3 regions of the Pseudomonas sp. Tof1 genome follow, and region 3 is predicted to be linked to each of the others. Evidence: predicted binding sites of a transcription regulator. Region 3 holds the regulator's gene; each other region holds the start of a gene.
What was found. The regulator FliA, encoded in region 3, starts transcription of late flagellar genes. The targets are predictions, from matches to a motif close to CTAAAGTTTNNNNNNNNNNNGCCGNTAA.
Positions count from the first base shown of each region.

Region 1 (10,127 bases), 1.7 Mb from region 3:
GACCTGCACGAATGGCGTAACGATGGCGGCGCTGTCTCCACCCGAGACTCAGTGAAATTGAAATCGCTGTGAAGATGCAGTGTATCCGCGGCTAGACGGAAAGACCCCGTGAACCTTTACTATAGCTTTGCACTGGACTTTGAATTTGCTTGTGTAGGATAGGTGGGAGGCTTTGAAGCGTGAACGCCAGTTTGCGTGGAGCCATTCTTGAAATACCACCCTGGCAACTTTGAGGTTCTAACTCAGGTCCGTTATCCGGATCGAGGACAGTGTATGGTGGGTAGTTTGACTGGGGCGGTCTCCTCCTAAAGAGTAACGGAGGAGTACGAAGGTGCGCTCAGACCGGTCGGAAATCGGTCGCAGAGTATAAAGGCAAAAGCGCGCTTGACTGCGAGACAGACACGTCGAGCAGGTACGAAAGTAGGTCTTAGTGATCCGGTGGTTCTGTATGGAAGGGCCATCGCTCAACGGATAAAAGGTACTCCGGGGATAACAGGCTGATACCGCCCAAGAGTTCATATCGACGGCGGTGTTTGGCACCTCGATGTCGGCTCATCACATCCTGGGGCTGAAGCCGGTCCCAAGGGTATGGCTGTTCGCCATTTAAAGTGGTACGCGAGCTGGGTTTAGAACGTCGTGAGACAGTTCGGTCCCTATCTGCCGTGGACGTTTGAGATTTGAGAGGGGCTGCTCCTAGTACGAGAGGACCGGAGTGGACGAACCTCTGGTGTTCCGGTTGTCACGCCAGTGGCATTGCCGGGTAGCTATGTTCGGAAAAGATAACCGCTGAAAGCATCTAAGCGGGAAACTTGCCTCAAGATGAGATCTCACTGGAACCTTGAGTTCCCTGAAGGGCCGTCGAAGACTACGACGTTGATAGGTGGGGTGTGTAAGCGCTGTGAGGCGTTGAGCTAACCCATACTAATTGCCCGTGAGGCTTGACCATATAACACCCAAGCAATTTGCGTCGAATGAGCAGATTGCGGTGTATGAAGACGAAGTGAACCGAAAGTTTGCCACGCACAAAACACCAAAGACTGTCACGTACCCGATTCGCTGGAGCGTTGCCCAGGCAACGAGCCGGCTACCGAATTTCTTGACGACCATAGAGCATTGGAACCACCTGATCCCATCCCGAACTCAGAAGTGAAACGATGCATCGCCGATGGTAGTGTGGGGTTTCCCCATGTGAGAGTAGGTCATCGTCAAGATTAAATTCCAAAACCCCTATCTGCGCAGGCAGGTAGGGGTTTTGTCTTTTTGTAGAAGTTCCTCATTTTGCTGGGGCGTTGCACGAGCGACGAACCGGCCACAGAATTTCTTGACGACCATAGAGCATTGGAACCACCTGATCCCATCCCGAACTCAGAAGTGAAACGATGCATCGCCGATGGTAGTGTGGGGTTTCCCCATGTGAGAGTAGGTCATCGTCAAGATTGAATTCCGAAACCCCTATCTGCGCAGGCAGGTAGGGGTTTTGTTTTTTCCGGCTACTCTCTCTGGACACCGTCCGTCTCACCCCCGTATTTTCCCCTGACCTGGGAGCACGAATCAGCACGGGCTATCTGCCCTCTCGTCGGCGAACCGCGACATTTGCGATAAGGCCATTAAGTTTTCTGCCGATGATGCCGACAAGAGGAAGAGCCGTGCGTGCACCAAAGTAGAGCACCCATGGACGGTCATCTGCGCTACTGAAGGGACTGTCGCATCGTGTACGCACCCCCAATCTTCGGCATGAGAAGTTCCGTGAAATGAATCTTAAATTCAGCCATAAAATCCTGCTGGCCGCTTCCGGTGTCGTGGTTCTGGCCTTTGCGCTGTTCACCCTCTACAACGATTACCTGCAACGCAGCACCATCGGGCAGAACCTCGAATCATCGGTCGAGCAAGCGGGCGACCTTACCGCCAGCAGTGTGCAGAACTGGCTGAGCGGGCGGATCCTGGTGCTGGAAAACCTCGCGCAGAACATCGCGCACCAGGGCAGCAAGGCCGATTACCCAGGCCTGGTGGACCAACCGGCCTTCACCTCGAACTTCCAGTTCACCTACGTCGGCCAGACCGACGGCACCTTCACCCAGCGTCCCGACGCGAAGATGCCGGACGGCTACGATCCACGTCAGCGTCCCTGGTACAAGGCCGCCGTAGCGGCCGACAAGACCATGCTCACCCCGCCCTACATGGCCTCGGTCGGCGGGCTGGTGGTGACCATCGCCATGCCGGTCAAAGGCAGCGGGCAACTGCTGGGTGTGGTCGGCGGCGACCTGAGCCTGGAAACCCTGGTGAAGATCATCAACTCGGTGGACTTCGGCGGGATCGGCCACGCCTTCCTGGTCAGCGGTGACGGTCAGGTGATCGTCAGCCCCGACAAGGACCAGGTGATGAAGAACCTCAAGGACATCTACCCGGGTTCGGCCCTTCGTATCGCCAAGGGCATCCAGGAGGTCACCCTGAACGGCCAGGAACGCATCCTGTCGTTCACCCCGGTGGTGGGCCTGCCGTCGGCTGACTGGTACATCGGCCTGTCCATCGACAAGGACAAGGCCTACGCGCCACTGAGCAAGTTCCGCACTTCGGCACTGATCGCGATGTTCATCGCGGTGGCCGCCATCGCGGTATTGCTGAGCCTGCTCATCCAGGTGCTGATGCGTCCGCTGACCACCATGGGCCGGGCCATGCAGGATATCGCCCAGGGTGAGGGTGATCTGACCCGTCGCCTGCACATCGTTCACAAGGACGAGTTCGGCGAATTGGCCGGCTCCTTCAACCAGTTCGTCGAGCGGATTCATGCCTCGATCGCCGAAGTGTCCTCGGCCACGCGCCACGTACACGACCTGTCCCAGCGGGTGATGAACTCCTCGAACGCCTCGATCATCGGCTCCGATGAACAAAGCGCGCGGACCAACAGTGTCGCCGCCGCCATCAACCAGTTGGGTGCGGCCACGCAGGAAATCGCCCGCAATGCCGCCGATGCCTCGCAGCACGCCAGCGGTGCGAGCGAGCAGGCCGACGATGGCCGCCAAGTGGTGGAACGCACCATCCAGTCGATGACCGAGCTGTCGCAGAAGATCAGTCTGTCCTGCACCCAGATCGAGACCCTGAACGCCAGCACCGACAACATCGGGCACATCCTCGACGTGATCAAGGGCATTTCCCAGCAGACCAACCTGCTGGCCCTCAACGCCGCCATTGAAGCAGCCCGTGCCGGTGAGGCCGGACGGGGTTTTGCCGTGGTCGCCGACGAAGTGCGCAACCTGGCGCACCGTACCCAGGAATCGGCGGAGGAGATCCACAAGATGATCACCTCGTTGCAGGTCGGCTCCCGCGAGGCGGTGACCACCATGAATGCCAGCCAGGCCTCCAGCGAGGAGAGTGTCGAAGTCGCCAACCAGGCCGGTGCGCGACTGGTCAGCGTGACCCAGCGGATCGGCGAGATCGATGGCATGAACCAGTCGGTGGCGGCCGCGACCGAAGAGCAGACGGCGGTGGTCGAGGCTCTCAACCTCGACATCACCCAGATCAACCTGCTCAACCAGCAGGGCGTGGCCAACCTCAACGAGACGTTGAAGGACTGCGATGCGCTGGCACAGCAGGCGGGTCGCCTGAAGCAGTTGGTGGACAGCTTCAAGATCTGATTCCGGCCGACAGTCCGCTCCTGCGAAAGGGTAGGGGCGGCGTCAGTAAAAAGCTGTTCGCGGGCTTGCCCGCGAACAGGAACACCAGCGTCCTCAGCTCAACAACGCCCGCACATTTCCCATCGCCTCATCGGCGAACTCCTGGATGAAACGCCGAAACCCCGGCGTCCCCTGGGCGCTGGCCGCCGCCGGTTCGGCGATGATGGTCCAGGTCGCCCGGCAGCGCTCCTGCGCCAACGGTTCGACGCTCATCATCGCCCACAGTTGGCCAACCCCAAGCGTGTTGTAGAGCGTGGTCCAGGTCATGCGCATCGCCTGTTCGTCACGGCTGTTGAGCTGCTCGACCACCACATGGCCGTCCTTGAACGACTTCTTGCGCAGCGCGCCCACGCCTTCGCCAATCATCTCGATATGCGAAAGCGCCGTGACGAACACGGCGAAGCCGGCAAAGTCGCCGACCATGGCCCAGGCGCTGGCGGCGTTGGTGGGGAGCTCGACCGTGGACGTCACGGCCTCGCCTCGAGGGTTGCGGATCAGGGTATCGGGTTGCAGGGAGTGCATCATGATGTGCTCCAGGTGGTTGTGGTGAATCAGATGAATCGGATCTGCCTGAGGTAGTCGCAGCCCTTGCGCAGCAGCGCCGCACTCTTGACCGGATAGGTCGCCCCCATGCGCCGCACGCCGGCCTCGGCCTGGCTGTGCTCGATCGTCGAGATGTCGCCGATGTCTTCTTCGAAACCGTTGAGGTAGAAACCCAGCACCTCGAACAGCGCGTTATCGCGCTCGACCCGCTGCAGTTGCCGCTGCCAGTCGGCGACGCTGACCAGCCGGAACGCGTACCCGGCCTCGCGGAACGCCGCGACGTAGTCGTTCCAGCTCAGCGGTTGCGGGTTGTGCAGGTTGAAGACCCCGGTGCTGTCCGGCAGGCGTCGGCTGTGGGCGGCAATGAAGCGGGCGAGGAAGTCCACCGGCATCAGGTCGAAATTGAGCGCCAGGGCCGGCACCTGGCCCAGTTGCAGTGACCCCTTGAGCATCAGCAGCAGGCGATTGCGGTGCGGCTGGCAGACGCCGTTGCGACTGTTGAAGGCGATATTGCCGGGACGGAAGAGATTGACCCACGCGCCTTGCTCGCGAGCCCGCTGGGCAATCCGTTCGCCGACCCACTTGGACAGGTTGTAGCCATTGCGGATGTAGATCGGCGGCGTCTCGGCCGGCGGTTGTTCCAGCACCCGGCCCTGGTCGCTGACCCGGCTGCAGGCGGACAGGCTGGAGATGAAGTTGAAGATCTTCTTGCTGCGCCCCTCGCACAGGCGCAGGCACTCGAACAGCGGAGCGACGTTGTCGGGTGCCAGCGCCTCGTAGTCGAGCACGTGATTGACGTGGGCGGCGTTGTGGATCAGTACCCCGAACTCGCGGTCGATGCGTTCGTACACATCGTCGGCCAGCCCCAGGTGCGGCTGGCGGATATCCGCAGGGTAGACCCGCACACGCTCCAGGTTCAGGTGCTCCAGACGGTTGTCGCGCAGGGCCCGGGCAAAACGCGCGGCGGCCGGCTCGCTGGCGCTGTCGCGGACCAGGCAGGCGATCTCGCTGACGCCCGCCGCCAGCAGGGCCTCGACGAGGTGCACGCCGACGAAGCTGTTGGCACCGGTCAGCAGCACCTTGCCGCGGTCACCGGCACGCTGCGCCGGCAACGCCTGCCAGTCCAGCCCGCGTTCGGCATCGACCCGTATCCGCGGGCTCAATGCCCCAGCGGCCGACTCGCCCCTGACCAGCACCGCCAGCCGACACAGGGTCGGCTCCTCGATGAAGCGGTTGATGGAGATGCCATGCCCGTAACGGGCGCGAATGCCTAGCAGCATCTTCGACAGCAGGATCGAATGCCCGCCCAGGTTGAAGAAACTTTCATCGGTGGCGATCCCCTCGGCCGGCAATCCCAGCAGCCTGGCCCAAAGCGCCTGCAACCAGGCCTCGTCGGCATTGGCCGGCTGCCGCAGGCCTGGACTGCCACCCAGCCGGACCGGCAAGGCCAGCAGCGCCCGGCGGTCGACCTTGCCATTGGCGGCCATCGGCAACGCTGTCAGCTCGACATAGGCGGCCGGGTGCATGTAGTCCGGCAGGCAGCGCTCGACATACTGCCTGAGGGCTTCGCGGTGGCGGTCGGCACTGGTCGGCTGGGCCAGGTAGGCGAGGACCTGCCGACGGCTGTCGATGACCACCGCCACCTGGCGGTACAAGCGGCTGTCGCGCAGGCAGCGCTCGATTTCCTGGGGCTCGACCCGAAAGCCGCGGATCTTCACCTGGTGGTCCCGACGCCCGCAGAACTCGATCCCCTCGGCGGTCCACCTGGCCAGGTCGCCGGTACGATACGCCCGCAGTGCCGGGCCGCCGCCGGGGCGCAGTTCGATGAAGCTCCCGGCGCTCCGGTCCGCAGCGTTCAGGTACCCCAGGCTGACACCTGGCCCGACGATATGCAGTTCGCCGACCGTCTGCTCGACCACCGGCTGGCCGCATTCATCGAGAATGAACACCTGGCTGTTGGCGATCGGTCCACCCAGGCTGCGGTGGCCGGTGTCGGTGCGCCACTGCCGCGCGGTGATCAGCACCGTCGCCTCGGCAGGGCCGTAGAGGTTATGGAAATTCGTCTGCCCGGCGAGGCGTTCGATGATCCACGGCTCGCAGACATCACCGCCGGTCAGCAGATGGCTCAGGCCCAGCGGCGGCTCCAGCGGCAGGAGGCCGAGCAGCATCGGCGGCAGGAAGGCATGGCTGATCCGTTGCCCGCGGATCAGTCGGGCGAGCTGTGCGGGATCGCGTCGCTGATCCTCGCTGGCGACCACCAGTTCGGCGCCCTGGATCAGGCTGGGGAAGATATCGATCAGTGACGCATCGAAGCCCGGTGTCGAGAACTGCAGCACCCGGTGCCGGGCTTCGAGTTCCACGTAATCGGCATACCACGCGCAGAAATGGGCGAGGTTGGCCTGGCTGAGCAGGATGCCCTTGGGCTGGCCGGTGGTGCCCGAGGTATAGAGCGCCAGACACGGCATTTGCGCGGTGAGGGCACGGCGTACCAGGGACGCGCCCAATGAGCCGTCGTCGCTACGCACGGTGGTGACATCCAGCGAGGGCAGGCGATCACCCATCGGGTGCCGGCCATCATGCAGCAGCAGGGCGGCCCCGGCGTCCGCCAGGATGAACTGCTGGCGTTGCAGTGGCTGATTCGGGTCCAGGGGCAGGTAGACCGCGCCACAGCCGAGAATGGCCAGCAGGCTGGCGTAGAAGGCCGGTGTCTTCGCCAGGCACAGGCCGATCACGGCGGGCTCCTCACGGCTATCCAGTCGGGCGAGGGCCGCCAGCAGGCGCTCCTGGATCGCCAGGCCGTGGGCATGCAACTGGCGGTAACGGGTCACCGCGCCGGCCACATTCAGGGCCGGGCGTTCGGCGAACTGCCGCAGACTGTCTTCGATCCGCTGGATCACCGGTACGGCTGCCAGGGCCAGCAGTTCGGGCCGGGCCGTGTGGTTGAGGCGGTGTTCGAAGGCCAGTGACTCCAGGGCCGACAGCGGATGCTCGACGCCACCGGGCGGTGGGGTGATGGAGGGGACTTCAAGAAAATAGCCACGCTCGCGGGCGAAACGGCTGACCAGCAGCGCACCCAGTTCCACCAGCTCACGGCTTGCTGCCAGCCGCAGGACCTGGCCATTGCCGCTGTCGTCCCGGGCTAGCGGCTGGCGCCGGATCAGCCGTCCGTCCTGCCAGCAGCGCAGGGCCAGCGCCGGCAGCGGGCCGGGCGCCGGCGGGCCGTACTCCAGGCGCAAGCCAAGCCGTGGCGCGTTGCCGCCCGCCACCGGCAGCGGCTGGCTGCCATCCTCGATCAGCAGGTCGGCAGCCCAAGGCCGGCTTGCGTCACCGCTCTGGTGCCGGATCACATGACCCTGCTGCTCCAGCTCCCTCTTCAGGTCATCCAGCACCTGGCTGTGCCCGACCAGGAGGATGTCGAGGCGTCTCATGACGCGCTCCCGGGCTGGAGCAGATAGTCACCCAGCGTCTCCTGCACGCAGGCAGAGTCCAGCAGCGAACTGTTGCGCAGGAAGCGCACGATATTGATCACCAGCGGGTGATGCCGATTGAGCGGGTAGGCCAGGCTGGCGGCTTCGCTCCTGAGGGCCTGGCGGATCGGCTCGCCGACCGGCAGGTGTTCGATGACAGTGAAGTCGAAGGCTTTCTGCAGGTCGTTGGTCAGGTAATGGACGATGAACACCGGCAGGATCTCGGCAAGCGCTTCACGATCCGCCTCGCTCGCACCCTGCCAGTAAAGCCGTACCAGGCGGGTCCAGAACCCGGCATGACGGCCTTCGTCGAGCAGGTGGTCGGCCATCAGCCCCTTGACCGAAGCCTTGACCGACCCCTCCTGGGCGAAGGCTGCAACATCGTTGGTCACGGTGTTTTCCGCCATCGCCACGCAGATCAGCTCGACGGCGCCGCGCAAGTGTTCCGGCGCCATGCCCAGGGCTGCCGGTATCGCGCGGCTCAGCTCGATCTCGCCGGGCATCGCCAGCGGCTGGATGTCGGTCAGGGCGATGGTCTGCTGCATGAAGTCCATTGCCGCCAGGGCGTGGTAATCCTCATCCACCACCACCGTCATGGCGGCATAGCGGCAGGCCAGCGGGAAGCGGATCGGGAAGCGGTCCTTGGCAATGCGCCGTGCGGTACGGTCGACGATCTCGGTCTCGAAAATCACCACATCGTTGATGAACTTGTAGAGGCTCTGGGTCAGCACGAAGTCGCGCTGCTCGGGGCAGTGGGCGAGCAGGGTGCCACTGTTGGCCAGGGGTTGGCGGCTGAGCGGGTAGATCAGCCGGTCATCGTCCTCCAGCAGGCGCCGCGGACGGGTACGGATGCTGGCGCGGTTTTCCCAGGCCTCGACGAAGGCGCTGTAGTCGGCGGCGTTCATGAGGCGACTCCGATGGGCTCGGCCCGCAGTTTCAGGAGCACGGCGTCCCACACCGCGAAGACATGGCTTTCCATGAAGCGCATAAGTCGTTTCAGTGAATCGACTTCACTGAAAACAGGATGCTCAAGTAATTGTGCCTGTTCATATTCGAGGCGTTTTTCATAAATATTCATTGGCCACCTTGGTGGTTGGTAAGTTGGATGGCGATAAACAGCCGATTCCATACATTGCTGCCATGGGCTGAATAACAGGCGAACGAAGGCCTCAATCGGTAATTGAAAGTCGAGAGGCCTGAGGCAGCAGCATGGATGACCGGTCTGAGCCATGCGCCACAGCGCTGCGAGGGCAGGGCTGGGGTGCGTGTTTCCGGTTATTCAAACCTAGTACACAAGACAAGTTTCGATCAAGTTGTTTTTAAGTTTATTGAAGTTTCCACCTTTATAAGGAATGAGCGGTGCTTATAAAACAATTCAAATTTGTTTTATTTGGCGTAAGAGTGCCTTTTCCGCCCAATAACCGGCAGAATTAAAACAATGAGTGAATGCCTCACTCGGGCCACTCTTCAAACGGTTGAACGATGGTTTGGGTCGGCAGGGCCGGGACACGCTTGCTCCGTGCCTTGCGGCCTGTGGCAAAGCTCCTTCTGGTGAGTCTCCTATCCGGGTATCGCGTGGCGGGTTCGTACCGCGTCGATTGGCAAGGGTGTGCCCAAATGCGCGGCTCGGCTATCGCCTGAGGAGGCGCAGCACGTCCGACGCCTCGACCGGGCCTGGTCATCCCGCGTCAGCCAGGGTGACGCGGGGCAGGCCTCATGAGAGCGCTCGGGGCGATGCCGCGACTGGCCGGCACCCGTGCGCCGGCGGGCGGATCAGGACTTGCCAAGGTAGCGCTGGATGACTTCGATGCCTCGTCGCAAGTGCTGTTGCAGATGCGCCACGCAGGCATCGACCTGGCCGGCACGGGCCGCCTGGAGCAGTTCCCGGTGATCGTCCTGGGAGAGTTTCCCCAGGCCCATGGCCGACAGATTGAAGCGCAGGAAGCGTTCCTCCTCCACCAGGCCCTGTTCGATCAGCGCCAGCAGCTTTTGGTTGGGTGCCTTGCAATAGAGGCTCATGTGGAACAGGCGATTGAGCCGCCCCACGTGGGTGTAGTCGGTCTGCGCTTCCAGTTCGTCGACATATGCGGCACTGCGCTCCAGGTCTTCTGCGCTGAGCAGTGGCACCGACAGGCGCAGGGCCTGGGACTCCAGCAGGATGCGCAGGTCGTAGTTTTCCGTCGAGGTATCGTCGATCAGCGGCGCCACCACCGCGCCCTTGTACTGTACGACATGCAGCAGCGACTGCGCCTCGAGTTGGCGCAACGCCTCGCGGACCGGCATGCGACTGACGCCGAACAGCGTGGCCAGTTCCTGTTGGCGCAAGGCCGTGCCGCAGGGCAATCGCCCGTCGAGAATGGCGCCGCGCAAGGTTTCCTCGATCACCGCCCGGGCGAGGTAGGCGGGAATCGGGCCGCTGACGAGGATGCTGCCCAGAGGGTTCGGT
Region 1 is NZ_AP024344.1:128,026-138,152, forward strand. It holds rRNA gene ACZ5KU_RS00610 (23S ribosomal RNA) at 1-946, shown strand, start outside; rRNA gene rrf (5S ribosomal RNA) at 1,096-1,211, shown strand; rRNA gene rrf (5S ribosomal RNA) at 1,321-1,436, shown strand; gene ACZ5KU_RS00625 (methyl-accepting chemotaxis protein) at 1,752-3,632, shown strand; gene ACZ5KU_RS00630 (SRPBCC family protein) at 3,726-4,193, opposite strand; gene ACZ5KU_RS00635 (amino acid adenylation domain-containing protein) at 4,223-7,642, opposite strand; gene ACZ5KU_RS00640 (diiron oxygenase) at 7,639-8,586, opposite strand; gene ACZ5KU_RS00645 (DUF3050 domain-containing protein) at 8,583-8,759, opposite strand; gene ACZ5KU_RS00650 (GntR family transcriptional regulator) at 9,455-10,127, opposite strand, start outside.
Region 1: ACZ5KU_RS00625 (methyl-accepting chemotaxis protein) is a predicted target of FliA. The motif match lies at 1,608-1,635, and genes of this name have one in related genera.

Region 2 (10,127 bases), 3.2 Mb from region 3:
CAGCACCATCATCTCGCGGCCGGACAACCGGTTGACCATATCCGCCTCACTGGCATTGCCCATGCTGGAACGCACGGTATGCAATGCCTGGTTGGGGAAATAACTGTAGCCGGATAGAACGGCCTTGATGGCGCTGAGCATCTCGGTCAGGTCCTGCTGCTTGCACACGTAACCGGCAGCTCCCGCCTGCATGCAACGCATGGAGAAATGACCGGGAGCCTGCGAAGTCAACACCAGCACCTTGAAAGAGAGCCCCATGGAAGTTAGACGGGCAATCACTTCAAGCCCATCCAGCTTGGGAATTCCTATATCGAGTATAACTATGTCCGGCGTATGCTCTCGCGCCAGTTGCAAGGCGTCCACGCCGTTATCCGTCTCCGCGATGACTTCGTATCCATGCCGTTCCATCAGCATACGTACGGCAAGACGAATGACGGGATGATCATCCACGATCAGCACTTTATTCATGGGCAAGTCCAAATTTCGCTGTTCGAATTTTCAGAATCAGCACAATAGCCTAGTCACAACCTCCTGGGCATAGCACCTACCCCAGGCAGTATCAGCCAAAGACCTTCCCTACAAACAACAAGGAATTGCCCTACAAAAAAAGCACCACAAGAAAAGTACCGTTTTCAGGAACGAGGTGATGACACCCCCATTCGGAGATTCTGCGCTACAAGCCCCTGGCTCGCTGCATGGATATCGCCTCATGAAGCGGAAAAAGAAACCAATAAACAAAATGAACAAACATACGACTCACGACACCTTGCTTATTACACATCAACCTTAGAGATACCAGGCATTGAATGTCTATTGGTTTTCTGCAACAAGAAATAACCCACTCACCTGCGGCAACCCCCCACGCGCCCTCTCACAAGACCGTTTCCAGTGCCAACCGGCCTTGCCTCGGGCACCACAGTCGACCGTCACACCTGAATCGATGTCGCGCCAGGGCCTGGGCCACGCAATAAACATGTTTATCATTTGATGACACAAGCCCGGCCAAAAAGCGTTTATCTGTCAATCAGGAACCCGGCTGGACGAGCCTCGGCGAGGCCCGACAGAAAAGACTGTGCTCCGGCACCAGATAAATCTTTGCAAAAGGATAATTAAAAACATTCAAGAAAAATCATAACAAAACAGCACCAAGACAATTTACATCCACACCAACCTCAACTTAAAGAAACGGACTACATCACCAAAAGAACGCTTACCAAAACATTAAAACTTGCCAACCGAAAAAATTACCGACAACTGAGCAACATGCTTTTCCCTTGCAGGCAAAAATTTCTCCCGCTAGCTTCTTTGAAAACAGGAACCGCCTCGACCCGGTCCCCTCGCAGGAAAATCCATTACAGCCTATCCACTTCCACGAGCAGGCTATATATCATGAAAAACGCAAAAATAAACAAAGAGAATACTCCCTGTAAACCTCACGAACTGGAACTGGCCATCAGCGAGTTCATCAAAAGCGGTGGAACGATAGATACCAGCGCAAAAAAAGAGTCACCCGCCAACAATCGAACAGCAGCAGGCTGTTCGGAAAAAACCACTGAAACAGAGGAGGACTACACAAGGAAAGTTGAACTTCTGAAAGACCTGATAACGAAGGGCGCAGGCATTTATGCCTTGCAATATTCGTTGAAGATGAACAAGGAAGAAATAAAAAGAATGGCCCGGGATCAGGGGCTGAAAATCGCCCAGCGACGCCCGTTGGCGGCTGCCAGGAGGTACCGCCATCCCCAGCCGGACGTTGGCGGCCTGCAGGATGATGACGTGATCGCCGGCCATGCCATGCACTACGCGGCATTGGGATACACCGCCCAGGAGATTGCCCAGACGCTGGAGTTGAGTGTGCGCCAGGTGTGGGAACTGGCGAAGAACTACCGCTTCGGGCTCCACCATCAACGGGAGGAGCACCCGGATTGACCCCTGGCACCGCCTGTTCGCGCCAGATCAGCCTTATCTCTCCCGCCGCATACCTCAACCAGCAGGCCGAACGAGAAGATGCCCCCGAGGCGCACTCCGCCTACTGTTCACGACGCAAAAAAACCCGGCCTGCATGGCCGGGTTCTTTTCAGGCAGGCACTGGATCAGAACAGCTTGCGGCCCTTGTTCGCGGCAATGCGCATGCGCAACGCGTTGAGCTTGATGAAGCCGGCAGCATCGGCCTGGTTGTAGGCGCCGCCATCTTCCTCGAAGGTTGCGATGTTGGCATCGAACAACGACTCGTCGGACTTGCGGCCGGTCACGATCACGTTGCCCTTGTACAGCTTCAGGCGAACCACGCCGTTCACGTGAACCTGCGAAGCGTCGATCATCTGTTGCAGCATCAGACGCTCAGGGCTCCACCAGTAGCCGGTGTAGATCAGGCTGGCGTACTTGGCCATCAGCTCATCCTTGAGGTGAGCGACTTCGCGGTCCAGGGTGATCGACTCGATCGCCCGGTGCGCGCGCAGCATGATGGTACCGCCAGGGGTTTCGTAGCAGCCGCGGGACTTCATGCCCACGTAGCGGTTCTCGACGATGTCGAGACGACCGATACCGTGTGCGCCACCGATACGGTTCAGGGTCGCCAGCACGGTGGCCGGGGTCATTTCGACGCCATCCAGCGCAACGATGTCGCCGTTGCGGTAGGTCAGTTCCAGATACTGCGGCTTGTCGGGAGCGTTCTCCGGGGAGACGGTCCAACGCCACATGTCTTCTTCGTGCTCGGTCCAGGTGTCTTCCAGCACGCCGCCTTCATAGGAGATGTGCAGCAGGTTGGCATCCATCGAGTACGGCGATTTCTTCTTGCCATGACGTTCGATCGGGATGGCGTGCTTTTCAGCGTAATCCATCAGTTTCTCACGGGACAGCAGGTCCCATTCGCGCCACGGAGCGATCACTTTCACACCCGGCTTGAGCGCGTAGGCGCCCAGCTCGAAACGCACCTGGTCGTTACCCTTGCCGGTGGCTCCGTGGGAAATGGCGTCGGCGCCGGTTTCGTTGGCGATTTCGATCAGGCGCTTGGCGATCAGCGGACGCGCGATGGAAGTACCCAGCAGGTACTCGCCTTCGTAGACGGTGTTGGCACGGAACATCGGGAAGACGAAATCGCGTACGAACTCTTCGCGCAGGTCGTCGATATAGATCTCTTTGACGCCCATGGCCTGCGCCTTGGCACGAGCCGGCTCGACCTCTTCGCCCTGACCCAGGTCAGCGGTGAAGGTCACCACTTCACAGTTATAAGTATCTTGCAGCCACTTGAGGATCACCGAAGTGTCCAGGCCGCCGGAATACGCGAGAACGACCTTTTTTACGTCGGCCATGCCATCACTCCACGGGGGTTGTACGGAAAGGCCCGATTCTACCGACCCGGTTCGTGGTTTTACAGAGGCGCGACAGCCAAGGATGTCAATGCGACAGATACTGTCGGGAGCGCGACGAGAACAGCCGTTTCAGGAAGTTTTCGCCGCGCTGCCAGCCGCTGCGGTCGGTGCCGGCTTTTCGGCTGGCTTCTCGGGCGTCGGCGCAGCGGGCGCTGCCGCGGCGGGAGCGGGTGCGGCGGGAGCCTCCGGGGCACGTTCAAGGTGGATGTTGACCCGACGGTTCTTCGCCCGGTTGGCGGGATTGGTGTTGGGCACCAGCGGGTAACGCTCGCCATGGAAACGCATGACGATCTGCGACTCCGGAATACCGGCCGCCTTGAAGAAATCCATCACCGCCAGCGCACGTCGACGTGACAGGTCGCGGTTGGTCAGGCGGTTGCCGCTGTTGTCCGAATGGCCGTCGAGCTCGATGTGATTGACGGTCGGATCGGCCTTCATGAAGTCCAGCATCACCTGCAATTGGGCCTTGGCCTGGGCGTTGAGCTCGATGCCGCCATCCGGAAAACCGACCTCGGCCTGCTTGATCTGCTCGAAATTCTTCGGCAGCAGCTTGGCGGTACAGCTCTGGAAGTCGCTGTAGGCCTGGTTGAACTTCACCGGCAACAGGCGCACCTCGGAAACCCCGCCCTCACGGGAATAGTGACGGACCAACGGGCTACGGCCTTCGAGCAGCCCATGGAACAGGCCGCCGGCCTGGCCCTGGGAACTGTTGAACAGCACATCGCCATTGCCGATTTTCACCGAGCCCAGGTTGATGTCGCCGCGCCCGGGCTGCCAGGGCGCCGCCGCGGCCAGCAGGGTCGCCGAACCGCCGCCGAACATGTGGTTATTGGACTTGAGCCGGAAAATCGCCTGCTCGCCCGCACGTCGCACGAACTCGCCGGCACCGAAGTCGGTGATCGGCTGAGTCAGCCGACACTCGAATTTGTCCCCTTCCACCTTCCATTCGATGCTTTCCAGACGGGTCTGGAAAGTCAACGCCATGGCCGGCAGGCTGGCAAACATACTGAGCAGGGCTAAATAACGCTGGCGCACGGGAGGCTCCAATGGTTCTACGGCTGTGAGACTGACGTACCGGTTCTACGCCATACCTTCGGGATATCGGTTGCATCCGGCAAAACTTGATAGCGAGTGCCTGAGAGAGTCTTTTCCGGTAGCATTCCCCTGAGTTCGACCCGCCTGGAATCCCCAATGTCCGACCGCCTGACCCTGCTGCGTCCCGACGACTGGCATATCCATCTTCGCGATGGTGCTGCGTTACCCCACACTGTTGCGGATGTTGCGCGCACCTTTGGTCGCGCCATCATCATGCCAAACCTGGTGCCACCGGTGCGCGATGCCGACGAAGCCGACGCCTATCGCCAGCGCATTCTCGCGGCGCGGCCAGCCGGCAGCCGTTTCGAGCCGCTGATGGTGCTCTACCTCACCGACCGCACCCAACCCGAGCAGATCCGCGCCGCCAAGGCCAGTGGTTTCGTCTACGCGGCCAAGCTGTACCCGGCTGGCGCGACCACCAACTCGGACTCCGGCGTGACCAGCGTGGACAAGATCTTCCCCGTCCTGGAGGCCATGGCCGAAGTCGGCATGCCGCTGCTGGTGCACGGTGAAGTGACCCGTAGCGAGGTCGACGTGTTCGACCGCGAGAAACAATTCATCGACGAGCACATGAGTCGTGTGGTCGAGCGCTTCCCGACGCTGAAGGTGGTGTTCGAGCACATCACCACGGCCGACGCGGTCCAGTTCGTCAACGCGGCGTCGGGCAACGTCGGCGCGACCATCACCGCCCACCACCTGCTGTACAACCGCAACCACATGCTGGTGGGTGGCATTCGGCCGCATTACTACTGCCTGCCGATCCTCAAGCGCAATACGCACCAGTCGGCCCTGCTCGACGCCGCCACCAGCGGCAGCGAGAAGTTCTTCCTCGGCACCGACTCGGCGCCCCACGCCCAGCACGCCAAGGAAGCCGCCTGCGGCTGCGCCGGTTGCTACACCGCCTATGCGGCCATCGAGCTGTATGCCGAGGCGTTCGAGCAGCGTAATGCCCTGGACAAGCTCGAAGGGTTCGCCAGCCTGCACGGCCCGCGCTTCTACGGCCTGGCGCCGAACAGCGAGCGCATCACCCTGGTTCGCGAAGAGTGGACCGTCCCCGCCAGCCTGCCGTTTGGCGAGTTGTCCGTGATCCCGCTGCGCGCCGGTGAAAAACTGCGCTGGCGCCTGCTGGAGGAAACCCTGTGAGTGATGATCATTTCGACGACGAACTGGAAGGCAACGGTGCTTCAGGTGGCCCCCGCCACCCGATGGCCGCACGCTTTCGCGGCTACCTGCCAGTGGTCGTCGACGTAGAGACCGGTGGCTTCAACGCCGCCACCGACGCCCTGCTGGAAATCGCCGCGACCACCATCGGCATGGACGAAGATGGCTTCGTGTTCCCCGAGCACACCTACTTCTTCCGGGTCGAGCCGTTCGAAGGTGCCAACATCGAGGCGGCGGCCCTGGAGTTCACCGGGATCAAGCTCGATCACCCGCTGCGCATGGCAGTCAGCGAGGAAACCGCGCTGACCGACATCTTCCGCGGCGTACGCAAGGCACTCAAGGCCAACGGTTGCAAGCGGGCGATCCTGGTCGGCCACAACAGCAGCTTCGACCTCGGCTTCCTCAACGCCGCCGTGGCGCGCCTGGACATGAAGCGCAACCCGTTTCACCCGTTCTCCAGCTTCGACACCGCCAGCCTGGCCGGCCTCGCCTACGGCCAGACCGTACTGGCCAAGGCCTGCCAGGCCGCCGGTATCGATTTCGATGGTCGCGAGGCCCACTCGGCGCGCTACGACACCGAGAAGACCGCCGAGCTGTTCTGCGGCATCGTCAACCGCTGGAAGGAAATGGGCGGCTGGGAAGACTTCAACGACTGATCCCGCCCGAACGAATCGCGCCCATGAAAAAACCGGCCCTGAGGCCGGTTTTTTTGTCCGTGAAGCGGCGGCTTACAGCTTGCCGGCGTTCTCGGTCAGGTAGGCGGCAACGCCTTCTGGCGAGGCGTTCATGCCCTTGTCGCCTTTTTTCCAGTTGGCTGGGCAGACTTCGCCGTGCTCTTCGTGGAACTGCAGGGCGTCGACCAGACGGATCAGCTCTTCCATGTTACGGCCCAGTGGCAGGTCGTTGACGATCTGCGAGCGGACGATGCCCTTGTCGTCGATCAGGAAGGCGCCACGGAAAGCCACGCCGCCTTCGGACTCGACGTCGTAGGCCTGGGCGATTTCGTGCTTCAGGTCGGCAGCCATGGTGTACTTGACCTTGCCGATGCCGCCGTCGTTGATGGCGGTGTTGCGCCAGGCGTTGTGGGTGAAGTGCGAGTCGATGGACACGGCAACCACTTCGACGTTACGCGCCTGGAAGTCCGCCATGCGGTGGTCCAGGGCGATCAGCTCGGATGGGCAGACGAAGGTGAAGTCCAGCGGGTAGAAGAACACCAGGCCGTATTTGCCCTTGATGGCCGAGGACAGGGTGAAGCTGTCGACGATTTCGCCATTGCCCAGTACGGCCGGCACGGTGAAGTCGGGGGCTGGTTTGCCTACGAGTACGCTCATTGGATATCTCCTGGTGATAGTCACGTTCAGAACGAGGTCGGTGCAAGGATGCCCCCTCTAAGCGACAAGCCTATGACGCGACGACCTCGTGTCCTTGGAACCCACCATCATACACCGCGTTTTTTGACGCTCCTAAACGGTTTTTGCAAAGCCGTCCCCCTATGGCCCGCACGCCATTCGTCAGACGGTATTCGAATCGCCGAAATGCCCGCCCAAACCACTTTGACAATCATTCTCGTTAACATTAAGATCAACGGCAATCGAGTTCCAACCAGCGACGGTTCCCACCCTATGTACGTTTGCCTCTGCAATGGCGTTACCGACGGACAAATCCGCGATGCGATCTTCGAAGGCTGCTGCAGCTACCGTGAAGTACGCCAGGCGACCGGCGTTGCCAGCCAATGCGGCAAGTGTGCCTGCCTGGCCAAGCAGGTGGTGCGTGAAACGCTGACCGAACTGCAAAGCAGCCAGGCCGCCCTGCCCTATGCCGTAGAATTTTCTGCCGCATAAAACAGCGAATTTTAAGGAACCGGACTTGGTGTCCGGTTTTTTTATGTCCGCAATTCAATTGCTTAGCGGCATAACGCAGAATAAAAACATTCTTATTCCGATTAATTTTCATATATTATTCAATAACTTAGGTTTGACACTCGAAGTTGCCGGGATCAAACTCCGCCCTATAGACAGCGATTACAGGGCAGGACCCCATCATGCAAGGCGATAAAGTAGTCATCCAGCAGCTCAACAAGATCCTTGCCAATGAGCTGATCGCGATCAACCAGTACTTCCTGCACGCGCGGATGTATGAGGACTGGGGCCTGAACAAGCTGGGCAAGCACGAGTACCACGAGTCCATCGACGAGATGAAACACGCGGACAAGCTGATCAAGCGCATCCTGTTCCTGGAAGGCATCCCCAACGTACAGGATCTGGGCAAGCTGCTCATCGGCGAGCACACCCGGGAAATGCTTGAGTGCGACCTGAGGCTCGAACGACAAGGCCACAAGGATCTGAAGGAAGCGATTGCCTGCTGCGAGAAACACAATGACTTCGGCAGCCGCGAACTGCTGGAAGATATCCTCGAATCCGAAGAAGAGCATATCGACTGGCTGGAAACCCAGCTGGGCCTGATCGACAAGATCGGGCTTGAAAACTACCTGCAATCGCAGATGGGCGACGAGTAAAAACGTCACCCAATAAAAAGCCCCGCCCTCTTGTCGAGAGGCGGGGCTTTTTATTGGGCGTCAGAAACGGTGCGGTCAGGGCTTGCGCGCCAAGCGGCTGGCTTCGGCAAGCCCGACGCCGCAACCGCCGATCAGGCCTCGGTCTTGGCCGCGGCTTTCTGGGCAGCGTCCTTGATCAGGGTCTGCAGTTCGCCGTTGGCGAACATCTCGGCCATGATGTCGCTGCCGCCGACCAGCTCACCGGCTACCCACAGCTGCGGGAAGGTCGGCCAGTTGGCGTACTTGGGCAGGTTGGCGCGGATTTCCGGGTTCTGCAGGATGTCCACGTAGGCGAACTTCTCGCCACAACCCATGACCGCCTGCGCGGCTTTCGCGGAGAAGCCACACTGAGGGGCATTCGGCGAGCCTTTCATGTAAAGCAGAATGGTGTTGTTGGCAATCTGCTCTTTAATCGTTTCGATGATATCCATGGAACACCTCGGCAAAAACTTTCCGACTCGGTTGTCGGCACGGTGAGGCATTGTATCGGAAAGCCGAGCGCGCTGCTCGGTCTCCCCGATGATAATCGCATGAGCCTGGCCGCCTGTGGCCAGACAGCACGGCCCTCAAGCCGCGACCACCCGTACCGGTACGCCATTCAACGCCGCATTGCCCGATACCCGGTCCACCTGCCGCTCATCGGTCAGGTCATTGGCGCTGGAGCCCGGCTGGCCGCTGGCGATCGCCATCTGCACGCCCGGGCGCGCATGCCCCCAGCCATGGGGCAGGCTCACCACCCCCGGCATCATCTCGACGCTGGCAACCACCTCGACCTCGATCGTCCCGACCCGTGAACTGACCCGCACCCGCTGCCCGTCTTCGAGCCTGCGGCTGGCCAGGTCATCCGGGTGCATCAGTAACTGGTGCCGCGGCTTGCCCTTCACCAGGCGATGGTAGTTGTGCATCCAGGAGTTGTTGCTGCGCACATGGCGGCGCCCGATCATCAACAACTCCCCCGCCTGCGGCAGCTGTTGCGCGGCAAAACGCTCCAGGTCGGCGAGAATTTCCGGTGGCGCGGCCCGAACACGCTGTTCGGGTGTCTTCAAGCGCTTGCCGAGGTTGGGCCTGAGCGCGCCAAGGTCGAGCCCGTGGGGGTGCTCGGCGAGCCGCTGTACCGACAGTTTGTACTCGGAGCCGTCGCCATAGCGCCCCAGGCGCAGGCCCATATCGATCATCTGCGCCGGTGGCAGCGTCGGCTTCAGTTCCTTGCCGGTACGGGCGGCAAACGCCCTGGCCAGGCCAACGAAGATCTCCCAGTCATGCAAGGCCCCTTCGGGCTTGGCCAGGATCGCCCGATTGAAGCGCGTGACGTTACGTACGGCGAACAGGTTGAACGTGGTGTCGTAGTGATCGTTCTCCAACGCCGAGGTCGACGGCAGGATCAGATCGGCGTACCGGGTGGTCTCGTTGATGTACAGGTCGATGCTGACCATGAACTCCAGACCGGCGAGCGCCTGTTCCAACTGTCGGCCATTGGGCGTCGACAGCACCGGGTTGCCGGCCACCGTCACCAGTGCCCGCACCTGCCCTTCGCCGGGCGTGAGCATTTCCTCGGCCAGCGCCGATACCGGCAACTCACCGCCATACTCCGGCAAGCCGGAAACCCGGCTCTGCCAACGATTGAAATGCCCGCCGCCGGTGGAGGCCACCAGATCCAGCGCCGGCTCGGTGCACAAGGCACCACCCACCCGGTCAAGATTGCCGGTCACCAGGTTGAGCAGTTGCACCAGCCAATGACAGAGAGTGCCGAAGGCCTGGGTGGAAACGCCCATCCGCCCATAGCAGACCGCCTTGTCCGCCGCGGCGAAATCCCGCGCCAACTGCCGGATCTGCTCGGCAGGGATGGCGCACAGCGGGCTCATCGCCTGCGCCGTGAACGGCGCCACTGCGGCCCGCACCTCATCCAGGCCGTCCACCGGCAGATGGCTGCCACGGGTCAGACCTTC
Region 2 is NZ_AP024344.1:5,666,458-5,676,584, forward strand. It holds gene ACZ5KU_RS25500 (response regulator transcription factor) at 1-468, opposite strand, end outside; gene ACZ5KU_RS25505 (hypothetical protein) at 1,390-1,929, shown strand; gene ACZ5KU_RS25510 (argininosuccinate synthase) at 2,094-3,311, opposite strand; gene ACZ5KU_RS25515 (flagellar protein MotY) at 3,441-4,406, opposite strand; gene pyrC (dihydroorotase) at 4,563-5,609, shown strand; gene rnt (ribonuclease T) at 5,606-6,283, shown strand; gene ACZ5KU_RS25530 (peroxiredoxin) at 6,356-6,958, opposite strand; gene ACZ5KU_RS25535 (bacterioferritin-associated ferredoxin) at 7,250-7,468, shown strand; gene bfr (bacterioferritin) at 7,669-8,142, shown strand; gene grxD (Grx4 family monothiol glutaredoxin) at 8,274-8,612, opposite strand; gene ACZ5KU_RS25550 (molybdopterin oxidoreductase family protein) at 8,748-10,127, opposite strand, start outside.
Region 2: ACZ5KU_RS25515 (flagellar protein MotY) is a predicted target of FliA. The motif match lies at 4,470-4,497, and genes of this name have one in related genera.

Region 3 (10,127 bases):
TGAAACGACGGTTGCTGCGCGAGATGCTGTGAACCTTCTCGCACAGCAGTTGCTTGACCTTCTCGGGGTTGCGCGAGATGTCTTCGAAGTTCTTCGGCAGGAAGTCCACGGCACCGGCATCCAGCGCGTCGAGCGTGACGCGGGCGCCTTCGTGGGTCAGGGAGGAAAACATCAACACCGGAGTCGGGCAGCGCTGCATGATGTGCCGCACTGCCGTGATGCCATCCATCATCGGCATCTCATAGTCCATGGTGATCACATCCGGCTTGAGCGCCAGCGCCTGATCAATCGCTTCTTTACCGTTGGTCGCCGTACCGACGACCTGGATGCTCGTATCCGCCGAAAGGATTTCCGAGACGCGGCGGCGGAAAAAACCCGAGTCATCCACCACCAGGACCTTGACTACCATAAACACTCCGTTAGACACGGCGCAGGACTCATGTCCTGTCGCCGTACCAGAATCAAATACGCCGCGCGGCGTAACGCTTGAGCATGCTCGGCACATCGAGAATCAGCGCGATGCGACCGTCACCGGTGATGGTGGCGCCCGACATGCCCGGGGTTCCCTGCAGCATTTTGCCCAGAGGCTTGATTACCACTTCCTCCTGGCCAACCAATTGATCGACGACAAAGCCGATGCGTTGGGTGCCGACGGAAAGGATCACCACATGGCCCTCGCGCTGCTCTTCATGAACAGCGGAACTGACCAGCCAGCGCTTGAGATAGAACAGCGGCAAGGCCTTGTCGCGCACGATCACCACTTCCTGGCCGTCGACCACGTTGGTGCGCGACAGGTCGAGGTGGAAGATCTCGTTGACGTTGACCAGCGGGAACGCGAAGGCCTGGTTGCCGAGCATGACCATCAGGGTCGGCATGATCGCCAGGGTCAGCGGCACCTTGATGACGATCTTCGAGCCCTTGCCCTTGGTCGAGTAGATATTGATGGTGCCGTTGAGCTGGGCGATCTTGGTCTTCACCACGTCCATGCCGACGCCGCGGCCGGACACGTCGGAGATCTCGGTCTTGGTCGAGAAACCCGGGGCGAAGATCAGGTTGAAGCAGTCGGTCTCGCTCAGGCGATCCGCCGCATCCTTGTCCATCAGGCCCTTCTTCACGGCGATGCTGCGCAGCACGTCGGCATCCATGCCCTTGCCGTCATCGGAGATCGACAGCAGGATGTGGTCGCCTTCCTGTTCGGCCGAAAGCACCACCCGGCCACTGCGCGGCTTGCCCATCGCTTCGCGGTCGGCCGGCTCTTCGATACCGTGGTCGACCGAGTTGCGCACCAGGTGGACCAGCGGGTCGGCCAGTGCCTCGACGAGGTTCTTGTCGAGGTCGGTTTCCTCACCCACCAGTTCCAGGTTGATCTCTTTCTTCAACTGCCGGGCCAGGTCACGGACCAGGCGCGGGAAGCGGCCGAAGACTTTCTTGATCGGCTGCATGCGGGTCTTCATCACCGCGGTCTGCAGGTCGGCGGTCACCACATCGAGGTTGGACACCGCCTTGGACATGGCCTCGTCGCCGCTGTTGAGCCCCAGGCGCACCAGGCGGTTACGCACCAGCACCAGCTCGCCGACCATGTTCATGATCTCGTCCAGGCGCGCGGTGTCGACCCGCACCGTGGTTTCCGCTTCACTGGCAGCCGGCTTGTCGCCTGCGCCCGCGGCGGCTGGTGCCGGGGCACGGGCCGGAGCCGGGGCCGCTGCGGCGGCAGCCGGTGCGGGGGCCGCTTTCGCCGCTGGCGCCGGTGAGGCCGCAGCCGCTGCCGCCGGAGCCTTGGCGGCCGGGGCGGAAGTGGCCGAGGCAGCGGCCGGTGCAGAGACGGCGGCCGGCTTGGCGACGGCCGGCGCGGCGGCACTGGCCGCCACATCGGTGAACTTGCCCTTGCCGTGCAGTTCGTCGAGCAGGGACTCGAACTCCTGATCGGTGATCAGGTCGCTGCCGGAGGCACCGGTCACTTCCGCGGCCTGGGCCGCCGCCGCAGCGGTGTCGATCCCCTCGACCTTGAACGTGCCCTTGCCATGCAACTGATCGAGCAGGGCTTCGAATTCGTCGTCGGTAATGTCGCCGCTGTCAGGCTGCTCACCGGCCGCCTCGGCGGTCGGTGCCTGGGCCGAAGCCGCCACAGCGTCGGGCGCGAACTGGCCCTTGCCATGCAACTGGTCGAGCAGGGACTCGAACTCGGCATCGGTGATTTCATCGCTCTCGGCCTCGCCTTCGCTGGCGGCTTGTGGCGCATCGGCCTTGCCACCGTCGAGGGAGTCGAGCAACTGTTCGAATTCATTGTCGGTGATGTCACCGGACGGGCTTTCGGCGACCGCTTCGGCCACCGGTTCCGGCTCGGCTGCCGCGACCTCGGCCACGGGCTCCGGCGCCGGTTCGGCACCGGCGGGTTCCGCCAGGCGCGACAGGGCCGCCAGCAGCTCCGGGGTCGCTGGAGTGATCGGGCTGCGCTCGCGCACCTGGCCGAACATGCCGTTGACCGCATCGAGCGCTTCCAGGACCACGTCCATCAGCTCGGCGTCGACGCGACGCTCACCCTTGCGCAGGATGTCGAACACGTTCTCGGCGATGTGACAGCACTCCACCAGCTCGTTGAGCTGAAGGAAGCCGGCGCCCCCTTTTACAGTGTGAAAACCGCGAAAGATGGCATTGAGCAGGTCCGCATCGTCCGGCCGGCTTTCCAGCTCGACCAGTTGTTCGGACAGTTGCTCAAGAATCTCGCCGGCCTCAACCAGGAAATCCTGAAGGATCTCTTCATCGGCGCCGAAGCTCATGTGTATGGGTGCTCCTAGAATCCAAGGCTGGAAAGCAAATCGTCGACATCGTCCTGGCCGGACACAACGTCTTCACGTTTATCGGCATGAATCTGCGGACCTTCACCCTTTGCCATTTGTTTTTGTGGATCTTTTTGCGCAAGGATCGCTTCACGGTCATGTTCGATGCCGGCAAAGCGATCCACATGGCTGGCCATCAGCACCAGCTTGAGCAGGTTGCTCTCGACCTCGGTGACCATCTGCGTGACGCGCTTGATCACCTGGCCGGTCAGATCCTGATAATCCTGGGCCAGCAGGATGTCGTTGAGCTCGCTCGAAACCGCCTGGGTTTCCTGCTCGCTGCGCGTCAGAAAACTGTCGACCCGGCGGGCCAACGCACGGAATTCCTCGGCACCGACCTCGCGCCGCATGAACCGCCCCCAGTCGGCGCTCAGCGCCTTGGCCTCGTCATTCAGGCCATTGATCCGCGGGGTCGCGCTCTCCACCAGATCCATGGTGCGGTTGGCCGCAGCCTCGGTCAGCCTGACCACATAGGACAGGCGCTCGGTGGCATCGGTGATCTGCGAGACTTCCTCGGCTTGCGGCATGGTGGGATCGATCTGGAAATTGACGATCGCACTGTGCAGCTCGCGGGTCAGCTTGCCGACTTCCAGATACAAGCCGCGGTCACGGGCCTGGTTCAGCTCATGGATCATTTGCACGGCGTCGCCGAAGCGGCCTTTTTCAAGGCTTTCGACCAGCTCACGAGCATGTTTTTTCAGGGTCGATTCAAAATCGCCCAGAGAGGATTCGTAGTGCTCCATAGCGCCCCCGTGGCGGACTTCATCAACCGATGCGTTCGAAGATCTTCTCGATCTTCTCTTTCAACGCCTGGGCAGTGAATGGTTTGACCACATAGCCGTTCACACCGGCCTGTGCGGCCTCGATGATCTGCTCGCGCTTGGCCTCGGCCGTTACCATCAGGACCGGCAGGTGCTTGAGCTTCTCGTCGGCACGCACGTGGCGCAGCAGATCGATGCCGGTCATGCCGGGCATGTTCCAGTCGGTGACCAGAAAGTCGATGCTGCCACTGTTCAGCACCGGAATGGCGGTAGTACCGTCATCGGCCTCGACAGTGTTGGTGAACCCGAGATCACGCAACAGGTTCTTGATGATCCGCCGCATCGTTGAAAAGTCATCAACAATGAGGATTTTCATGTTCTTGTTCAATTCGACCTCCAAGCAGTCTTAAACGCGTTTCAGCACCTGGACGCGCTGTTAAATCAATTCGGCACAACACTCGACAAGGCTCTGTACCCTACTGCATGGAAACCACAACCGGCCGAGCCGCCGATACACCGTCACACGCTGCATCGGTCTCGTTCGCAGTGTCCCCACACACTGCCCCGTCAACGCGCTCGCCACTCTCCCAAACGCCCCCGCAAACGGGCTGCGCACTGGCTATGCAACTGGCTGACCCGTGATTCGCTGACCCCCAGGACCTCACCGATTTCCTTGAGGTTCAGCTCCTCGTCGTAGTACAGCGACAACACCAGCCGCTCACGCTCCGGCAAATTGGCGATCGCGTCCGCCAGTGCGGCCTGGAAGCGTTCATCCTCCAGATCGCGCGACGGTTCGAGATGAGCACTCGCGCCATCCTCATGCAACCCTTCATGTTCGCCGTCCTGCAACAGGTCGTCGAAACTGAACAGGCGGCTGCCCAAGGTATCATTCAAAATCCCGTAATAATCATCGAGACTCAACTGGAGTTCGGCTGCAACTTCATGATCTTTAGCGTCGCGACCGGTTTTCGCTTCAATTGCGCGGATTGCGTCACTGACCATGCGGGTGTTGCGGTGTACCGAACGGGGTGCCCAGTCGCCCTTGCGCACCTCGTCGAGCATCGCGCCACGAATGCGGATACCGGCATAGGTCTCGAAACTCGCGCCCTTGCCCGAGTCGTACTTGGTCGAAACCTCGAGCAGGCCGATCATCCCGGCCTGGATCAGGTCCTCGACCTGAACACTGGCCGGCAGCCGTGCCAGCAGGTGATAGGCGATGCGCTTGACCAGCGGCGCGTATCGCTCGATCAATTCATACTGGCTGTCACGCGAAGACTTGGAATACATGCGATAGCCACTTGCAGTCATAGCACCGGTCCCGCACTCGTTTGAAGTACCAGACGTTCGACGAAGAACTCCAGGTGCCCCCGCGGGTTGGCGGGCAACGGCCAGGTGTCGACCTTCTGCGCGATGGCCTTGAACGCCAGGGCACATTTCGAACGTGGGAAGGCTTCGTAGACCGCACGCTGCTTCTGCACGGCCTTGCGAACGCATTCGTCGTAGGGAACGGCGCCGACGTATTGTAGGGCCACGTCAAGGAAGCGGTCCGTGACCTTGGTCAACTTGGCGAACAGGTTGCGCCCTTCCTGCGGGCTCTGGGCCATGTTGGCCAGCACCCGGAAACGATTCATGCCGTAGTCGCGGTTGAGCAGCTTGATCAGCGCGTAGGCGTCGGTGATCGAGGTCGGCTCGTCGCAGACCACCAGGAGCACTTCCTGGGCCGCGCGGACAAAACTGACCACCGAGTCACCAATACCCGCAGCGGTGTCGATCACCAGCACGTCGAGATTGTCGCCGATATCGCTGAACGCCTGGATCAGGCCGGCATGCTGGGCCGGATTGAGATTGACCATGCTCTGGGTGCCTGAGGCCGCCGGCACGATACGGATCCCGCCAGGCCCCTGCAGCAGCACATCGCGCAACTCGCAGCGGCCCTCGATCACATCGGCCAGGGTCCGTTTCGGGGTCAGCCCCAGCAGAACGTCGACATTCGCCAGGCCCAGGTCGGCATCCAGCAGCATGACACGCCGGCCAAGCTCAGCCAGCGCCAGGGACAAGTTCACTGACACGTTAGTCTTCCCGACGCCACCCTTGCCGCCGGTCACCGCAATCACCTGTACGGGATGCATGCTACCCATGTTCTCTTCTTACCTTGTCTTGCGTAGACGGAAGGCCACATAACTGGCTGCGCGCTCCCGAGGGAGACTAATGCCTGGCAGACCATCGATGTAGATGCGTTGCAACGTCTTCATGGTTACCTCACCCCACTCGTTTGGAGGGGCTGTGGTAGATGTCAGCGAACATATCGGCCATGGCCTCTTCGCTGGGTTCTTCCTGCATCTGCACACTCACCGCCCGGCTCACCAGCTGGTGACGGCGTGGCAGATGCAGATCGTCCGGGATCCGCGGGCCATCGGTCAGATAGGCCACCGGCAGTTCATGGCTGATGGCCAGGCTCAGCACTTCGCCGAGGCTTGCCGTCTCGTCCAGTTTGGTCAGGATGCAACCGGCCAGGCCACAGCGCTTGTAGCTATGGTAGGCGGCGGTGAGCACCTGCTTCTGGCTGGTGGTGGCCAGGACCAGATAGTTCTTCGCCTTGATCCCGCGACCGGCCAGGCTTTCCAGCTGCATGCGCAAGGCCGGGTCGCTGGCCTGCAGGCCGGCGGTGTCGATCAGCACCACGCGCTTGCGCAGCAGCGGATCGAGGGCCTGTGCCAGGGACTGGCCGGGGTCGACATGGGTCACGGAGACATTGAGAATCCGCCCCAGCGTCTTGAGCTGCTCCTGGGCGCCAATGCGGAAGCTGTCCATGCTTACCAGCGCGATATTCTGTGCGCCGTACTTGAGTACGTAGCGTGCGGCCAGCTTGGCCAGGGTCGTGGTCTTGCCCATGCCGGCCGGGCCGACCATGGCGATCACCCCGCCCTCTTCCAGCGGTTCGATCTCGGGCGTGACGATCATGCGTGCCAGGTGCGCCAGCAGCATGCGCCAGGCCTGGCGTGGGTCCTGGATGTCGGTGATCAGTGCCAGCAGGTCGCGCGACAGCGGCCCGGACAGGCCGATGCGCTGCAGGCGTCGCCACAGGTTGGCCTGCTCCGGCTGGCGCCCCTGCAACTGGTTCCAGGCCAGCGAGCCGAGCTGGACTTCCAGCAGTTCACGCAGGCCGTTGAGCTCCGAGCGCATCGACTCGAAAACCCGCTGGTCCACCGCCGGGGCCGCTGCAGCCGGGGCCGGAGCCGGACGGCGTGGCTCGTCGAAGGTCGGTTCGATCAGCGGCTCCGCCGCGGTCAGCGGCAGGCCGGCGAACAGTTGGCGGTTGGTGCCTGCATCGCTTTCACCTTCGCTGCGCAGGCTCAGTTCGGCCTGGGCGGTGACGATCCGCGACTGGGTCTTGCGCAACTCGTCCTCGAGCTCCATGTTCGGAACCCGTGGGGCCAGGGCCGAGAGCTTGTAGTCGAGCGCAGCCGTCAGCTCGACACCGCCGGCGATCCGGCGGTTGCCGATGATGGCCGCGTCCGAGCCCAATTCGTCACGAACCAGCTTCATGGCCTGACGCATATCGGCGGCGAAAAAACGCTTAACTTGCATAACCCACTACCTCAGCCGTTGGGCCCTACTGTCGCAACGATGGTGACTTGCTTGTTGTCCGGAATTTCCTGGTAAGCCAGCACATGCAGGCTGGGTACCGCCAGGCGTCCGAACCGCGAAAGCATCGCGCGAACCGGACCGGCTACCAGCAGGATCACCGGCTGCCCCTGCATCTCTTGACGCTGGGCGGCCTCAATCAGTGAACGCTGAAGCTTTTCAGCCATGCTCGGTTCGAGCAGAACGCCCTCTTCCGAGCCTTGTCCGGCCTTCTGCAGACTATTGAGCAATATTTGTTCCAACCTGGGTTCCAAGGTGATCACAGGCAGCTCGGAGTCAAGCCCTACAATGCTTTGGACGATTGCGCGGGATAAACCGACACGCACGGCGGCAACCAAAGCGGCAGTATCTTGACTCTTGGAGGCATTGTTGGCGATCGCTTCGGCAATGGTGCGGATATCGCGCACCGGCACGTGTTCGGCGAGCAACGCCTGCAGCACCTTGAGCAGGTGCGACAGGGAAATGATCCCCGGCACCAGTTCCTCGGCCAGTTTCGGCGAGTTCTTGGCCAGCAGTTGCATGAGCTGCTGGACTTCCTCGTGACCGATCAGCTCGCTGGAGTGCTTGTACAGAATCTGGTTGAGGTGGGTCGCGACCACGGTACTGGCATCGACCACGGTGTAGCCCAGCGACTGCGCCTGGGCGCGCTGGCTGATCTCGATCCAGACCGCATCCAGCCCGAAGGCCGGGTCCTTGGCGGTAATCCCGTTGAGCGTGCCATAGACCTGCCCCGGGTTGATCGCCAGTTCGCGCTCGGGATAGATCTCGGCCTCGGCCAGAATCACCCCCATCAGGGTCAGGCGGTAGGCGCTGGGCGCCAGGTCGAGGTTGTCACGAATATGCACGGTGGGCATCAGAAAGCCCAGGTCCTGGGACAGCTTCTTGCGCACGCCCTTGATCCGCGCCAGCAACTGCCCGCCCTGGTTGCGATCCACCAGCGGAATCAGGCGGTAGCCCACTTCCAGGCCGATCATGTCGATCGGGGTCACGTCGTCCCAGCCCAGTTCCTTGGTTTCCATGGCGCGGGCCGGCGACGGCAGCAGTTCCTGCTGGCGCTGGACTTCGGCCAGGGCCTGGGCCTTGGCAACATTCTGTTTTTTCCAGACCAGGTACGCCGCACCACCGGCCAGCAGCGCCAGACTGAGGAAGGAGATGTGCGGCATGCCCGGCACCAGCCCCATGACCGCCATCAGGCCGGCCGCCACGGCCAGGGCCTTGGGCGAAGCGAACATCTGCCGGTTGATCTGCTTGCCCATGTCTTCCGAGCCGGAGGCACGGGTCACCATGATGGCCGCGGCTGTGGATAACAACAGTGATGGCAATTGCGCCACTAAACCGTCACCGATGGTCAGCAGGGCGTAGACCTTGCCGGCGTCGGCGAATGTCATGTTGTGCTGGAAGATGCCGACCGCCATGCCGCCGATCAGGTTGATGAACAGGATCAGCAGGCCGGCGATGGCGTCACCGCGGACGAATTTGCTGGCACCGTCCATCGAACCGTAGAACTCGGCCTCCTGGGCCACTTCCGCACGGCGCGCCTTGGCCTGGGCCTGGTCGATCAGGCCGGCGTTGAGGTCGGCATCGATCGCCATCTGCTTACCGGGCATCGCATCGAGGGTGAAACGCGCGCTCACCTCGGAAATCCGCCCGGCACCCTTGGTGACCACGACGAAGTTGATGATCATCAGGATCGCGAAGACCACGATACCGACCACGTAGTTACCGCCGATCACCACCTCACCGAAAGCCTGGATCACCTTGCCCGCGGCGGCATGGCCTTCCTGGCCATGGAGCATGACCACCCGGGTCGATGCCACGTTCAGCGCCAGGCGCAACAGCGTGGCGACCAGCAGGATGGTCGGGAACACCGCGAAATCCAGCGGCCGCAGCGCATACACGCAGACCAGCAGGACGACGATCGACAGGGCGATGTTGAAGGTGAAGAACACGTCCAGCAGGAAGGCCGGCACCGGCAACATCATCATCGCCAGCATGACCAACAGCAGCAGCGGCACACCCAGGTTGCCCCGACCGAGGCCGGCCAGGTTGCTGCGTGCAGTGTTGATGAGTTGAGTGCGATCCACCGGTATTCCTCGTCACCTTGAAGCAAACTTTTGACGCCTGCGGGCGTCGTGGAGCTGCTTCTGCAAGAAGCTCTCCAACTATGACGAAGACGTTGAAAATGCGGGGGAAAGCAAGACTTGCGGGCCCATCAGGAATCGCGGCGCAACTCCGGCGGAATCGGCAGGTCGTCCTTGAGCGGGTCCGGCCGGCGGCCCTTGCCCGCGCGGAACTGGCGGATCTGGTAGACGTACGCCAGCACCTGCGCCACCGCCAGATACAGCCCCGCCGGAATCTCCTGCTCCAGCTCGGTGGAGTAGTAGATCGAACGGGCCAGGGCCGGTGATTCGAGCAGCATGATGTCGTGTTCGACAGCGATCTCGCGGATCTTCAGGGCAATGAAGTCGTTACCCTTGGCCAACAGGATCGGCGCCCCGCCCTTTTCCGAATCGTACTTGAGCGCGACCGCGTAGTGGGTCGGGTTGGTGATGACCACGTCGGCCTCGGGAATCGCCGCCATCATCCGACGCTGGGACATCTCCCGCTGCAACTGGCGAATCCGCTGCTTGACCTCGGGACGCCCTTCCTGATCCTTGTATTCGTCGCGCACTTCCTGCTTGGTCATCAGCAGCTTCTTGTGGCTTTCCCACAACTGCACCGGCACATCCACCGCAGCGATCAGCAGCAGGCCGAGGGACATCCACAAGGCACTCCAGCCGACCAGTTGCAGGCTGTGGATAATCGCCATTTCCAGCGGCTCATGGGCTATCCGCACCAGATCGTCGATATCCGACGACAGCACCGCCAGCGCCACCAGCAGGAC
Region 3 is NZ_AP024344.1:1,833,971-1,844,097, reverse strand. It holds gene ACZ5KU_RS08550 (protein-glutamate methylesterase/protein-glutamine glutaminase) at 1-409, opposite strand, end outside; gene ACZ5KU_RS08545 (chemotaxis protein CheA) at 462-2,777, opposite strand; gene ACZ5KU_RS08540 (protein phosphatase CheZ) at 2,792-3,580, opposite strand; gene ACZ5KU_RS08535 (chemotaxis response regulator CheY) at 3,603-3,974, opposite strand; gene fliA (RNA polymerase sigma factor FliA) at 4,166-4,906, opposite strand; gene fleN (flagellar synthesis regulator FleN) at 4,903-5,736, opposite strand; gene flhF (flagellar biosynthesis protein FlhF) at 5,858-7,186, opposite strand; gene flhA (flagellar biosynthesis protein FlhA) at 7,198-9,327, opposite strand; gene flhB (flagellar biosynthesis protein FlhB) at 9,456-10,127, opposite strand, start outside.